DNA from 2 places in the Streptococcus sp. 151470009-6 genome. Region 1 is predicted to be linked to the other one. Evidence: predicted binding sites of a transcription regulator. Region 1 holds the regulator's gene; the other holds the start of a gene.

What was found. Region 1 encodes CtsR, which represses protease genes until heat stress. Its sites were predicted from a motif close to TTGGTCAAAAAAGGTCAAANA; they were not measured.
Region 2: the regulator CtsR is predicted to act here: its motif matches at 2,088-2,108, upstream of clpP (ATP-dependent Clp protease proteolytic subunit ClpP).

The regions. Positions count from the first base shown of each region.
Region 1 is NZ_JBSEZF010000003.1:6,765-14,730, reverse strand. It holds gene ACUW6H_RS05150 (AAA family ATPase) at 1-435, opposite strand, end outside; gene ACUW6H_RS05145 (ATP-dependent Clp protease ATP-binding subunit) at 581-3,013, opposite strand; gene ACUW6H_RS05140 (CtsR family transcriptional regulator) at 3,015-3,473, opposite strand; gene ACUW6H_RS05135 (Spy0128 family protein) at 3,646-7,455, opposite strand; gene ACUW6H_RS05130 (ABC transporter ATP-binding protein) at 7,659-7,966, opposite strand, start outside.
Region 2 is NZ_JBSEZF010000001.1:92,715-100,680, forward strand. It holds gene ACUW6H_RS00465 (DegV family protein) at 1-115, opposite strand, end outside; gene ACUW6H_RS00470 (TetR/AcrR family transcriptional regulator) at 240-797, shown strand; gene ACUW6H_RS00475 (deoxycytidylate deaminase) at 816-1,283, shown strand; gene upp (uracil phosphoribosyltransferase) at 1,371-2,000, shown strand; gene clpP (ATP-dependent Clp protease proteolytic subunit ClpP) at 2,174-2,764, shown strand; gene ACUW6H_RS00490 (YlbG family protein) at 2,843-3,112, shown strand; gene ACUW6H_RS00495 (ABC transporter substrate-binding protein) at 3,200-4,360, shown strand; gene ACUW6H_RS00500 (branched-chain amino acid ABC transporter permease) at 4,480-5,349, shown strand; gene ACUW6H_RS00505 (branched-chain amino acid ABC transporter permease) at 5,353-6,309, shown strand; gene ACUW6H_RS00510 (ABC transporter ATP-binding protein) at 6,309-7,073, shown strand; gene ACUW6H_RS00515 (ABC transporter ATP-binding protein) at 7,073-7,783, shown strand.

The DNA.
Region 1 (7,966 bases):
GCTTGGATTTTTTCGAATCATAGTCGCTGAGATAACAAACTTTCTTTCTTGCAAAACGGTCTCAAAGCCATGATTAGATAATTCTTGCTGGTAGTCACGTTCTCCCACAAAGAAAGTCAGTTCTTGCTGGGTTTCATCATAGGAAATCTCCACTAACATCTGGTCCAACCACTCCTGCCAGCCCATAGGGTAACGGGGAAGGTTGGTCTCATCCAGTTTGCAGACAGAGGTCAACTCATCGTCACGAAAAGCCTCTCTGATATAGCGAAATCGTTTTTGAAGACTTAAACCTACCTGCTCCCCTCGGTCTCCCTCGTAGCCTGAAACGACTACCCAGACCTGGTCACACTGACGCTTCGCTCGATGGATCAGATCGATATGCCCTTGATGGAGAGGGGCAAAGGTCCCAAATACCACTGCTGTTTTCTTTTTCATAAACGTTTTACCTTTTTATACTTTTTGATATTTTTGTTTTCTATGTTTTTATTATATACTATATTTTTGTTTTGTCAATAGTTTTTTATCATTTTTTATAAAAAAGTAGCAAAAAAGAATCAGGATTCCTCCTGATTCTCTAGTTTTAAGCAATATCAAATTTTAATTGACCAGCTTTGACACCAATCTTGAGAGTCTTGCCTGCTACCAGTTCTCCCTTGAGGAGGAGCTCAGCTAGCTTGTCTTCCACCTCTGTTTGCAGTGTTCTGCGAAGTGGGCGAGCTCCCATTTCTGGATTATAACCTTGGCTTGCCAGTAACTTCAACGCTGAAGCTTGCAGTTTCAAGTCGATGCCTTTCTCTGCTAGGCTAGCAATCAATGGTTTAACCATAATCTTGACAATTTCTTGCATGTGTTTGCTATCTAAGCTGTGGAAGACCACCTTTTCATCAATACGGTTAATAAACTCTGGTCGATAAGCTTTTTTCAACTCTTCAAAGATTCGTTTTTCCATATTTTCCTGGTCAAAACGAATGTCTTTAGCGCCAAAGCCAACAGTCTTGTCATCACGAAGAGCCGTCGCACCAAGGTTTGACGTCATGATGATAATAGTATTTGAAAAGTCCACCTTGCGTCCCTTGCTATCTGTCAAGACACCGTCGTCCAGAACCTGCAAGAGGACATTAAAGATGTCTGGGTGGGCCTTCTCTACCTCATCAAAGAGGAGAACGGAGTATGGTTTGTTGCGAACCTTCTCAGTCAACTCCCCACCTTCTTCGTAGCCCACATAGCCTGGAGGAGCTCCATTGAGACGGCTGGCCGCAAATTTCTCCATATACTCACTCATATCAAAGCGGATAAGGGCTGATTCGTCATCAAAGAGAACTTCTGCCAGAGCCTTTGCCAATTCGGTCTTGCCGACTCCTGTCGGCCCTAGGAACATAAAGGAACCAATCGGACGCTTGTGACTGCGAATACCAGACTGATTGCGGCGAATGGCACGGCTAATACTTGAAACAGCTTGATCTTGACCGATGACACGTTTGTGCAGTTCCGCTTCCAAATTCAGGTATTTCTTGGCATCCGTTTGTGTCAGTTTTTGAACTGGAATTCCTGACAAACGGCTCAAAGTGGTTAAAATATCAGATTCTGTTACCAAGTCTTTATAGACAGGGACTTCCTGCTCTTTTGCGATTAGCTGGCCTGCTTGTTTCCACTTGCCATCCATCAAGGCCTTGTCAGCTGGACTCAAGTCGGATTCGTCCATTATCACATGCTTGGATTTGTTTTGCACAGTTGCTGCTGCCTCATCCAAGAGGTCGATAGCAGAGTCTGGCAAGTGACGACTGGTCAGGTAACGATGTGCCATCTTAACAGCTGTTTCGACAGCTTCATCTGTGATTTTCACACGGTGGTGTTTCTCATAGGTAGCCTTCAAACCTTGCAAAATAGTCATGCTATCAGCTAGACTTGGCTCATCAATCGTCACTTTGGCAAAACGACGAGAAAGGGCAGCATCCTTTTCGATGTGTTTTTGGTATTCTTCCTGAGTAGTTGCACCAACCGTTCTCAAAGTTCCACGTGCCAAGGCTGGCTTCAAGATATTGGCCGCATCTAGAGTCGAATCAATACCGCTACCAGAACCCATGATGGTGTGAAGTTCATCAATAAAGAGGATTACTTTACCATCTTCTTCGATATCCTTGATGATATTGTTCATGCGCTCTTCAAAATCTCCACGGAAACGTGTCCCCGCAACAACATTCATCAAATCAAGCTCCAAAACGCGCATCTTGGCCATTTCCGCAGGTACATCCCCACTAGCAATACGCTGGGCAAGGCCAAGGGCCAGAGCTGTTTTTCCGACACCAGCATCTCCAACCAAGACAGGATTGTTCTTGGTCTTCCGACTCAAAATCTGAATCATACGTGAGATTTCCTTGTCACGACCGATAACTGGCTCTAACTTGCCAGAGCGCGCTTGCTCCGTCAGGTCATGCGTGTAGTCCTCTAGACCGCCACTTGGATTCTGAGGCATGCCCATCATATTGGCCATGGAATTTTGCTTGTCTGCTACCGTGCGATGGCGTTGACGCAAAGCCTTAAGGTCTTCTCTTGTCCAACCTGCACGTTCCTCTAAATTGCGACGAAGAGCAGCAATTCTGACCTGATCTTTCTGGTCTTCATAAGAAAAGCCTGCTCTCTCCAAAATGCGAGTTGCCAAGGCATTGCCATCATGCAAAATCGCATAGAGGACATGCTCTGTCCCTAGCACCTTAGCATGGACCACTGAGGCCACATACTCTGCTTCTGCAAAGAGAACCTCCAAACGATGGGAAAAGGGCAATTCCGTAAAGGTTTCGTCTTGGCTATAGTCCGTTTCAGTCAGTTCTAAAGCAACCTCTTCTAAACGGTCCATTTCATAAGGATAATCATTTAGAGTCGCCCCTGCCACACTGTAACTGTGATTAGACATGGCAATCAATAGATGCCAAGACTCTAGGTAACGAGCTCCAAAATGGCCCGCAACCATGTAGGCACTCTCGATACATTCATTCAATGCTTTTGAATAGTTCATCTTACTTCTCTTTTCTATCTACCTCTTGTAATAGCTGTCGGAGCATATTGGCACGGACAACTGAGGATTCTTCCCCTAGGACACGATCCGTTGCTACAGAAGTCAGCAAGGTCATCTCCTGCTTGGTCATCAAGTCCTGCTCCACCAAAAGCTGGAGAATATCCTCATAAATCTCCTGACTAACTCGCTCACCAATCGAGTACAGCAAATCGCGGAGCATCTCATGATGATTGGAAAACTCAATCCGTCCTATGCGAATGTAGCCTCCGCCACCACGCTTACTCTCAACCAAGTATCCTCTGCTTTCAGTAAAACGTGTCTTGATGACATAGTTGATCTGACTCGGCACAACCTGAAAGGTATCCGCCAACTGACTCCGCTGCAATTCCACGATACCAGATTGGTCTAAAATTGCCTTGATATAGGCTTCGATATGATCTGATGTATTTTTAAATCTCATAGTAAATCAAACTCCTTCTTTGAACCTTGACTATCTTTGACTATTATACCGAAATTTTTGATTTTTTTAAAGGAAAAGGGAGCAAGTTGCGAAGATTATTATAAAATATCCAAAAACAAAAAGATGGGACCGTAAAACGGTCACCATCATTTTGCTTTATTCAAAGTTAAGATTAGTCAACTTTTTTAGCACGGTATACAAGTCCTGCCAAAGCTGCAAGAACTAGACCAAGAATAGTAGAGAATGCTGTAAAGTCTGCTCCACCAGTGTTTGGCAAATCTCCCTTAGGTTGTTCACCCTTAGGTTCTTCCTTAGGTTCTTCTTTTTTCGGTTCAGTATACGTGTTAGTGATTGTTGGGTTGTTACCTGTAACTTCTGTTACAAGTTGACCTGCACCATTATCTGTCACTGTTACTGTCACTTTGTAAGAATTTTCATCATATTTGATATTCGTATCGTCACCTTTTACTTCAGTAATAGTGTAAGTGTGCTCTCCTGCTGTTGCGAAATCAATTGCTTTGAAAGTAACAGTACCGTCTGCAGCATTTGTAGCTGTCTCAACGACTGTGTCACCTTGTTTAAGTTCAAACTTAAACTGACCTGCTGCAAGTTCTTTACCTTTACCGTTCAAGACTTTCTTAGCTGTGAAAGTTACTTGTGTTGAAGACGCAACATAAGTGTTTGTGAAGGTTGGGTTGTTGTCAGTTACAGTCGCAACAAGTTTGCCTGCACCGTTATCAACAACTTCAACTGTCACTTTATGTGTAGCAGTATCGTATGTCACACCTGCTTCGCTACCTTCTTTTTCAGTGATAGTGTAAGTGTGCTCTCCTGCTTCTGTATAGGTAACCTTAAAGGCAACTTCTCCTGAAGCAGTATTCGTAGCCGTAGCTACAACTGCATCGTTTTCTTTCAATTCGAAAGTATAAGCATCAGCTACAAGTTCTTTACCTGTAATCTTCTTAGTTGCTTTGATTACAGCATCTGTTTCAGCGGCTTTATAAACGTTTGTGAATGGACGTTCTGCATCCGCATTTTCTACAGTCGCAACCAATTGACCTCGACCGTTATCTACTACATTCACTTTAACTGTGTAAGATTCAGTTGAGTAAGTCACACCTGCTTCTGTTCCTGATTTTTCAGTGATAGTGTAAGTGTGCTCGCCTGCTTCTGTGTAGTCAACCTTAAAGGCAACTTCGCCTGAAGCAGTATTCTTAGCCGTAGCTACAACTGCATCTTTTTCTTTCAATTCGAAAGTATATGCATCAGCTACAAGTTCTTTACCATTCAAGACTTTCTTAGCTTTGATTGTCGCGCTTGTTGAAGCTGCTTTATAAGTGTTAGTGAAGACACGTTCTGCATCCGCATTTTCTACAGTCGCAACCAATTGACCTTGACCGTTATCTACTACAGTCACTTTAACTGTGTGAGATTCTGTTGAGTATGTCACACCTGCTTCGCTACCTGCTTTTTCAGTGATAGTGTATGTGTGGTCGCCTGCTTCTTTGTACTCAATATCTTTGAAAGTAACCGTACCGTCTGCAGCATTTTTAGCTGTTGCGACGACTTCGTCACCTTCTTTAAGTTCAAACTCATATTTGTCAGCTTCTAGAGCTTTACCATCCAAGACTTTCTTAGCTGTAATAGTTGCACTTGTTGTAGCTGCTTTATAAGTATTGGTGAAAGTTGGGTTGTTATCAGTTACAGTCGCAACAAGTTGGCCTGCACCGTTATCTGTAACTGCTACCTTAACTTCGTGTTTAGCAGTGTCATATGTCACACCTTTTTCACTACCTGCTTTTTCAGTGATAGTGTATGTGTGGTTGCCTGCTGCTGCGTACTTGATATCTTCGAAAGTAACAGTACCGTCTGCTGCGTTTGTCGCTGTTCCGATTACTTTGTCACCTTCTTTAAGTTCAAACTCATATTTACCTGCTTCAAGGGCTTTACCATTCAAGACTTTAGTAGCCGTGATAGTAGCACTTGTTGTAGCTGCTTTATAAGTGTTGGTGAAGGTTGGGTTGTCACCTGTAACAGCTGCAACAAGTTGGCCTTGACCGTTATCTGTAACTTTTACCTTAACTTCGTGTTTAGCAGTGTCGTATGTCACACCCCCTTCACTACCTGCTTTTTCAGTGATAGTGTAAGTGTAGTCACCTGCTGTTTTGAACTCAATTTCTTTGAAAGTCACAGTACCGTCTGCAGCATTTGTAGCTGTGTCAACGACTTTGTCACCTTCTTTAAGTTCGAACTCGTATTTATCTGCTTCAAGCGCTTTACCGTTCAAGACTTTAGTAGCTGTGATAGTTTCTTTAGCTGGTTTAGCTTTATAAACGTTTGTGAAAGTAAGGTTTTCAGCACCTGTTGGAGTTGCAACGAGTTGACCTTGGCCGTTATCTTTAACGACTACTGTTACTTCATAAGCATTTGGATCGTATTCAACTCCGGCTACATCACCTGCTTTTTCAGAGATAGTGAATGTACGAGTTTCTTCTTTTGTGAACGTAAGTTTTGGAAATTGAATCTTACCGTTTGCATCGTTTGAAACAGTGTGGAGAACTGCTCCGTTTTCTTTTTCTTTCAACTCAAATTCAAATTGGCCAGCCTCAATAGCTTTACCCTTCAAGACTTTATTGGCTTCAAGTTGAAGTTTTGCTTCTTTAACAGCGTATGTGTTGGTAAATTCTTTCTTAGAATCTTCAAATTTGACGCTCGCTAATTTTTCACCCAAAACATCTTCTACTGTTACAGTCGCTTTAAGGACGTTCGCATCATAAGTGTATCCAGGTTTGTTATCATTAACTTCTTTAATGGTATATTTAAAAGTTCCTGCTTCTTTGTATTTGATTGCCTCAAACTTCACTTTACCATTTTCATCATTTTTGACAGTTTGTAAAACATTCCCCTGATCATCTAGCAGTTGGAAACTAAATGCATCTTTTTCAAGAGTTTTACCATTAAGTTTCTTAGTCACTTCTAGAGCAACCTCATCCGATTTGGTACCTACACCAATACCGTCAGTAGTTGTAATTGGTGCAAAACCTTCAAATTCTATTGGTTGGGCTTCCTCGTTTGTAGTGACAGTTACATTGTTCAATACACGTTTAGTAACTGGATTGACTGGTTTAGTCAAACGAGTACGATACATGATATAAAGCCCTTTATGATCTAAGGTTCCATCACCATTAGGTGTAATTGTAAAATGATTTTTATCGGTTACTTGTACATGAGCCTTATCCAATTTTGTTCTTCCATAACCATTTTCCCAATCTGGGAAGTAGTATCCTGTAATGTCACTTGCAAGAACTTGCCCATCTGGAATAGTATCTTGGATATTAACTCCAGTGTAAGATTTTGCATAGCGGTTAACACGGATACGCCAGTTTACATAATTAGGATCGTCTGAGTCTTGAACTCCCCATTTAGTAAATCCAGTTGGGTCAACGTCTGGAACGATACGAGTCAAATGATAAACTCCTGCACCAGGAATGTTGATTTCATATTCCCTATTCTTTTCAACATGGTCTGCCCACACTACAGTAAATGATGCAACAATTTGCTTGTTCTCATTAAACTTCTTAAAGTACTCTTCGTTTGTTACTGTAATCTTAGCAGTATTGGTTGCTTTCTCAGTTGTCAGTGTTGCAATCGTTTCACCGTTCGGAGCTTTCAAATCTGTAGTAGAATCTACTTCGATTTTAAACTCATTTGGAACGTGATAAACCATGAAATCACCGTTTTTCAGAGTTACATTGTCTGGGAATGCGTAAGTTGTTTTAAGATAGAACTTACCTTCACCATATTTGGCATGATCGACTAATCGGTTTGTATTAATCGTCGGCTCTGTAGTCAAAGTGTACTCTGATTCAGTTTTTTCGGCAGCACTAACAACGCTATTCAATCTTAGCAAAGGTACAAAGACCGACACTACTAGTAGCAAGGCCATCAAGCCATGAAAGAGTTTGCTAGTTCTCTTTTTCACCACATTATCCTCCTTATTGTCTATAATGGTTCAATTATATTATACAGTTCCATTACAAAATGTCAACTAAAATTTAATTATTTTTATATTAACTTACCATTTCTTTAAATAATAAGCCTAATCATGCATGTTCATCAGCTTTGAAACAAAAAATACAAGCAAGGATTTCGCTTGTATTTAATATATACTAATTTCTTAAAAGGCTACGTATTTAATCCCAATTCTGCTAATATTTGACGTTTATAGGCAATTTTTTGAACTTCCTTGTCTTCGCTCTGGGACCAATCTAGTTTAACTTCTGAAACAATCTGCCCAGGCCGATTTTTTAGGATATAGATGCGGTCACTGAGATTGAGGGCCTCTTCGATACTATGCGTGATGATCAAGGTCGTCAGCTGCAACTGCTTGTGAATCTCCAGATACCAAGCGTGGAGTTCCATCTTTGTCATCTCATCCAAGGCACTAAAGGCCTCATCCAAGAGAAAGAGCTTGTGCCCGAAAAGGTGGGTAC
Region 2 (7,966 bases), on a different contig from region 1:
AGACCTGATCAGCTACTTGAATGGTTAAAGGAACACTCACAAATTCAGTATCGATAGCAAGAGTAGGCAGTTGACGATAATCACAACCAGAGTCAGCTACAATCTTCCAAGTCATAGAAATTCTCCATCTTTGTCACTTATACATTGACAAAGGTTCTGTCTTTTTTTACAATTATATCATGAAAGCCCTTGAAACAAAAGTACCACCTCTCTGTTGTCACAAGTAGAAAGAAATTGTTATGTCTGAACGCAAAATATCTGAAAAATCACTTGAAAATCTCAGAAAATCAAATCAAGAATCCAATTTCTTGACCAGAGAAGCGATTGAGACGGCTCTTTTGCAACTTCTGGAAAAAAAAGACTTAGCCAAGATCAGCATTTCAGAGCTGGTCAAACGGGCGGGCGTTTCTCGTGCTGCCTTCTATCGAAATTATGACTCCAAAGAAGAGATTTTGGAAAGCGTCTTTAAACGCAGTGTTCACAATATCATGGAACAGTTGAGCCATTACGATGTCAAAACGGATCTTTATCTGGTCTGGGTTCATCTTTTTCGGGCAGCCAAGAAAGAAGCTAAGGTTATCCAACTTGCTTTGGACTACCACTTGGAAAAGATTTTTGTCCAAGCTATGCAGGAATTTCTGGAAAAATACCACGGAAAATCAAAAGGCGTCAGCAGCTACCTTCATTCCTTTTGGAGTTCTGCCATCGTATCGGTTCTACTCAAATGGATCAAGGATGGAATGAAGGTTCCAGCTGAAAAAATTGCGGATTTACGCTTGCCATTTTTCAAAAAATAGGGGATAAGGAGAAGACTTATGACAGAAAAAAGACTGGCTTGGGATGAGTACTTTGCGGCTCAAGCCTTACTGATTGCCAATCGTTCGACCTGCAAACGTGCCAAGGTGGGAGCTGTCCTAGTAAAGGATAATAAGGTCATTTCAACAGGCTACAATGGTTCTGTATCAGGAACTGAGCACTGTATTGACCATGAATGTCTAGTTATTGAAGGACACTGTGTCCGAACCCTTCACGCCGAGGTCAATGCCATTTTACAAGGAGCCGAGCGAGGGGTTCCGAAAGGATTTACAGCTTATGTGACCCATTTCCCTTGTCTGAACTGTACAAAACAACTCTTACAAGTCGGTTGCAAACGTGTAGTCTATATCAACCAGTACCGTATGGATGACTATGCCAAATACCTCTATCAAGAAAAAGAGACCGAGCTGACCCATTTACCACTTGAGACTGTTCAAGGAGCTATCCAGGAAGCCAATTTAATTTAGAATTAAAAAAAATGAATGGTTTAGAGAGATTTTTAAACCATTTTTTGGTATAATGAGAAGAATAAATTGAAAGAAGGAATTCAGAAAATGGGAAAAATTGAAGTCATTAATCATCCACTTATTCAACACAAGTTGTCAATCTTGCGTCGTACAGACACTTCTACAAAAGCTTTTCGTGAGCTCGTAGATGAGATTGCAATGTTGATGGGATATGAAGTACTTCGTGATCTTCCACTTGAAGATGTGGAAATCGAAACACCAATCACAAAAACAGTTCAAAAACAATTGGCTGGTAAAAAATTGGCGATTGTCCCAATTTTGCGTGCAGGTATCGGAATGGTCGATGGACTATTGAGCTTGGTTCCAGCAGCGAAAGTTGGGCACATTGGTATGTACCGTGATGAAGAAACCCTTCAACCAGTTGAATACTTGGTGAAATTGCCTGAGGACATTGACCAACGTCAAATCTTTGTAGTGGACCCAATGTTGGCAACAGGTGGTTCAGCTATCTTGGCTGTAGATTCCCTTAAAAAACGTGGTGCTTCAAATATAAAGTTTGTCTGCCTAGTATCTGCTCCAGAAGGAGTGAAAGCTCTCCAAGAAGCACATCCAGATGTAGAAATTTTTACTGCAGCCTTGGATGAACGCTTGAACGAACACGGTTATATCGTTCCAGGTCTTGGAGATGCTGGAGACCGCTTGTTTGGTACTAAATAAAATTCCAAAGTAAATATTGAAACTAGAAGTTCGTTTTTGACTTGAAAGGAGGTTGAGTTTTTGTTTCTGTTTAGGTAATAGAGCAAAGATTTGACCTTTTTTGACCAAAATATTATAATAGTCATAACTTCAGTCATGTGACTAACAAAAATAAAAGTTAAAAGGAGAAATAAATGATTCCTGTAGTTATCGAACAAACAAGCCGTGGAGAACGTTCCTATGATATTTACTCTCGTCTTCTGAAAGACCGCATCATCATGCTAACAGGTCCAGTCGAAGACAATATGGCCAACTCCGTTATTGCCCAGTTGCTCTTCTTGGATGCCCAAGACAGTACAAAAGATATTTACCTTTATGTCAACACACCTGGAGGCTCTGTTTCAGCTGGTTTGGCAATCGTTGATACTATGAACTTTATCAAGGCAGATGTCCAAACCATCGTGATGGGAATGGCTGCATCTATGGGGACTGTTATTGCATCAAGTGGAGCAAAAGGCAAACGCTTCATGCTTCCAAATGCAGAGTACATGATTCACCAACCAATGGGTGGAACCGGTGGTGGTACCCAACAAACAGATATGGCAATCGCTGCAGAACACTTGCTCAAAACCCGTAAGACCTTGGAAAAAATCCTTGCAGATAACTCTGGTAAATCAGTTGAACAGATTCATGCAGATGCGGAACGTGATTACTGGATGAGTGCCCAAGAAACACTTGAATATGGCTTTATTGATGAAATCATGGCTAACAATTCTTTGAACTAATAATGCATGAAAGCAAACTCGACGGAGTTTGCTTTTTTTGATATAATAGGATAAGATTTCTTAGAAAGAGGCTTCCTCATGTTTGAAAAAACAAATCGATCAGGATTAATCATCTATCTCTACTATAATAGAGATGCGAAAAAACTACAGGAATATGGAGACATTTTCTATCATTCTAAAAAGCATCGCTACCTGCAACTTTATGTTCCGACTGAGAATCTAGAAAGCTTGGTTGAGAAATTAGCTAAGGAACGATTTATCAAAAAGGTAAGGCCTTGTCATATTCAAGAGTTAGAGACTCCCTTTGTTGGCAATCTCTATCGTAACGAAGAAAACGTTATCATTTAAAAAAATAAATAAATGTATTGACAATTTTCTGATAATTCGGTATATTCTTAACATACAATTTTTGAAACGACTATAAGGAGATTAAAAATGAAGAAAAAATTTGCCCTATCTTTTGTGGCTCTTGCTAGTGTGGCCCTTCTTGCTGCATGTGGTGAAGTTAAATCAGGAGCGTCAAACACAACTGGAAATCCAGTAGACGAAAAAACAATCAAAATCGGTTTTAACTTTGAAGAGACAGGTGCTGTAGCTGCTTACGGTACAGCTGAACAAAAAGGTGCCCAACTTGCTGTAGACGAAATCAACGCTGCAGGTGGAATCGATGGAAAACAAATCGAAGTTGTAGACAAAGACAACAAGTCAGAAACTGCTGAAGCAGCTTCTGTTACAACAAACCTTGTTACCCAATCAAAAGTAGCAGCTATTGTAGGACCTGCGACATCTGGTGCAACTGCTGCAGCTGTAGCTAACGCTACTAAAGCTGGAGTGCCATTGATTTCACCAAGTGCTACTCAAGACGGTTTGACTAAAGGTCAAGATTACTTATTTATTGGAACATTCCAAGATAGCTTCCAAGGGAAGATTATTTCTAACTATGTAACAAACAAATTGAATGCTAAGAAGGTTGTTCTTTATACTGATAATGCTAGTGACTATGCTAAAGGTATTGCTAAATCATTCCGCGAATCCTATAAGGGTGAGATTGTAGCAGATGAAACGTTTGTAGCAGGTGATACTGACTTCCAAGCAGCCCTTACTAAAATGAAAGGGAAAGAGTTTGACGCTATCGTAGTTCCAGGTTACTACACAGAAGCTGGTAAAATTGTAAACCAAGCTCGTGGAATGGGAATTGATAAACCAATCATTGGTGGTGATGGATTTAACGGTGAAGAATTTGTTCAACAAGCAACTGCTGAAAGAGCATCAAACATTTACTTCATCTCAGGATTCTCAACTACTGTTGATGTTTCTGCAAAAGCTAAAGCTTTCCTTGAAGCATACCGTGCTAAATACAACGAAGAACCTTCAACATTCTCAGCTTTAGCCTATGACTCAGTTTACCTAGTAGCAAATGCTGCAAAAGGTGCTAAAAACTCAGGTGAAATCAAGGACAACCTTGCTAAAACCAAAGATTTTGATGGTGTAACTGGTCAAACAAGCTTTGATGCTGACCACAATACAGTGAAAACTGCTTACATGATGACCATGAACAATGGTAAAGTTGAAGAAGCAGAAGTTGTAAAACCATAACATTAGAATAGTACTTGAAATGGGGAATGAGCCTTTGACTCACTCCCTGTTTCGGTGTTTATGAACTTGTGAAAATAATGAAATTTTCTAAAAAATAAGGATAGAAAAGAGTGAATGCTATGCTCCAACAACTTGTGAATGGTCTAATTCTGGGTAGTGTTTATGCACTTTTGGCCCTAGGTTATACCATGGTTTATGGAATTATCAAACTCATTAACTTCGCCCACGGTGATATTTATATGATGGGTGCCTTTATTGGTTACTTTTTGATTAATTCTTTCCAAATGAATTTCTTTTTAGCTTTAATTATTTCAATGGCGGGAACTGCACTACTTGGTGTTGTGATCGAATTTCTTGCCTACCGTCCTCTGCGAAACTCTACACGTATTTCTGTATTGATTACTGCCATCGGAGTGTCCTTCCTACTGGAATATGGGATGGTTTATCTAGTAGGTGCCAATACTCGTGCTTTCCCTCAAGCGATTGAAACAATTCGCTTTGATTTTGGGCCAATTAGCTTGACAAATGTTCAATTGATGATTTTAACAGTTTCTATATTGTTAATGGTTTTATTGCAATTGATCGTCAAAAAAACAAAAATGGGGAAAGCGATGCGTGCTGTATCAGTTGATAGTGATGCAGCTCAATTGATGGGAATTAATGTAAATCGTACAATCAGTTTTACCTTTGCTTTGGGTTCAGCTCTTGCTGGTGCAGCAGGTGTCCTCATTGCCCTTTACTACAACTCTCTTGAACCTTTGATGGGTGTGACTCCAGGTCTAAAATCATTCGTTGCAGCTGTACTTGGTGGTATCGGGATTATTCCTGGTGCAGCTCTAGGGGGATTTGTTATTGGCTTGTTGGAAACTTTTGCAACTGCCTTCGGTATGTCTGATTTCCGTGATGCTATCGTATATGGAATTTTGCTTTTGATTCTGATTGTTCGACCTGCGGGTATCCTTGGTAAGAATGTGAAAGAGAAGGTGTAAACAATGAAGACAAATCTTAAAGTAAATATTCTCTGGTTATTCCTTCTGTTAGCGGGTTATGGATTGATTAGCGTACTGGTTTCTGCTGGTGTTCTCAATCTATTCCATGTACAAATTTTAGAACAAATTGGGATTAATATCATCCTTGCAGTAGGTTTGAACTTAATCGTTGGTTTTTCAGGACAATTCTCACTTGGTCATGCAGGTTTTATGGCAATTGGGGCTTATGCAGCAGCGATTGTTGGCTCAAAATCACCAACCTATGGAGCCTTCTTTGGTGCAATGCTCTTGGGCGCCTTGATTTCTGGTGCAGTTGCTTTGCTCGTTGGGATTCCAACACTCCGTTTGAAGGGTGACTACCTGGCTGTTGCGACACTAGGTGTTTCAGAAATCATTCGTATCTTTATCATTAATGGTGGAAGTTTGACCAACGGTGCCGCTGGTATCTTGGGTATTCCAAACTTTACCAACTGGCAAATGGTTTATCTATTTGTGGTGATCACAACTATTGCAACTCTCAACTTCTTACGTAGTCCAATTGGACGCTCTACTCTATCTGTTCGTGAGGATGAGATTGCTGCTGAGTCCGTTGGGGTAAACACTACAAAGATCAAGATTATCGCTTTTGTCTTTGGTGCCATTACAGCAAGTATTGCTGGTTCACTTCAGGCCGGTTTTATCGGTTCTGTTGTCCCAAAAGATTACACTTTTATTAATTCCATCAACGTGTTGATTATCGTTGTATTTGGTGGACTTGGATCTATTACTGGTACCATCGTTTCAGCGATTGTTTTAGGAATTTTAAATATGCTCCTTCAAGATGTAGCTAGCGTACGTATGATTATCTACGCTTTGGCCCTTGTATTGGTCATGATTTTCAGACCAGGCGGACTCCTTGGAACATGGGAATTGAGTCTATCACGTTTCTTTAAAAAATCTAAGAAGGAGGGACAAAACTAATGGCATTACTTGAAGTTAAACAGTTAACCAAACATTTTGGCGGTCTAACAGCTGTTGGAGATGTCACTCTTGAATTGAACGAGGGAGAATTGGTTGGTTTGATCGGACCAAACGGCGCTGGTAAAACAACCCTTTTCAATCTCTTGACTGGTGTTTATGAACCAAGTGAAGGTACTGTGACTCTAGATGGTCACCTCCTAAATGGGAAAACTCCCTATAAGATTGCTTCACTTGGACTCAGTCGTACTTTCCAAAATATTCGTTTGTTCAAGGACTTGACAGTTTTGGAAAATGTTTTGATTGCGTTTAGCAATCATCATAAACAACATGTCCTTGCGAGCTTTCTACGCCTACCAGCTTTTTATAAGAATGAAGAAGAATTAAAAAGCAAAGCTTTGGACTTGCTGAAGATCTTTGATTTGGATGGTGACGCAGATACTTTTGCGAAGAATCTGGCCTATGGTCAACAACGTCGATTAGAAATCGTTCGTGCTCTGGCAACAGAACCTAAAATCCTCTTTTTGGATGAACCTGCAGCTGGGATGAACCCACAAGAAACAGCTGAATTGACAGAATTGATCCGTCGTATCAAAGATGAATTTAAAATTACCATCATGCTCATCGAACACGACATGAATTTGGTTATGGAAGTCACTGAGCGTATCTATGTTCTTGAATATGGTCGGTTGATTGCTCATGGGACTCCGGATGAGATCAAGAACGACAAACGTGTTATCGAAGCTTATCTAGGAGGTGAAGCCTAATGTCTATGTTAAAAGTTGAAAACCTCTCTGTGCATTACGGTATGATCCAAGCGGTTCGTGATGTAAGTTTCAAGGTTAATGAAGGTGAAGTTGTTTCCTTGATTGGTGCTAATGGTGCGGGTAAAACAACTATTCTTCGTACCCTTTCAGGTCTGGTTCGTCCAAGTGCTGGAAAAATTCAGTTTTTAGGCAAAGAAATTCAAAAGTTGCCAGCGCAAAAAATCGTGGCTGCTGGCCTTTCACAAGTACCTGAGGGACGCCATGTTTTTCCAGGCCTGACTGTTATGGAAAACTTAGAAATGGGAGCCTTTTTAAAGAAAAATCGTGAAGAAAATCAAGCTAACTTGAAAAAAGTCTTTTCGCGTTTCCCTCGTCTTGAAGAGCGTAAAAACCAAGATGCGGCAACTCTATCTGGTGGTGAGCAACAGATGCTTGCTATGGGACGTGCCCTCATGTCTACACCTAAACTTCTCCTTTTGGACGAGCCGTCAATGGGACTGGCTCCGATCTTTATCCAAGAAATTTTTGATATTATTCAAGATATCCAGAAGCAGGGAACAACGGTTCTCCTAATTGAACAGAACGCTAACAAGGCCCTTGCTATCTCTGATCGAGGTTATGTACTTGAAACAGGTGAGATTGTCCTATCGGGAACAGGAAAAGAACTCGCAGCATCAGACGAAGTCAGAAAAGCATATCTAGGTGGCTAAAACAATCCAGTGGATTGTTTTAGTCGGCGGATGAGAATTGCAAAAGCAATTCCCCTAACGTCCGGGGGACCTTTTTAGTCGGAAGATAGAGATTGCGTAGCAATCATCAGAACCAGTGGATTGTTTTAGTCGGCGGATAAGAATTGCGTATGCAATTCTCCTTTAGTCTGGGAGACCAGTCTA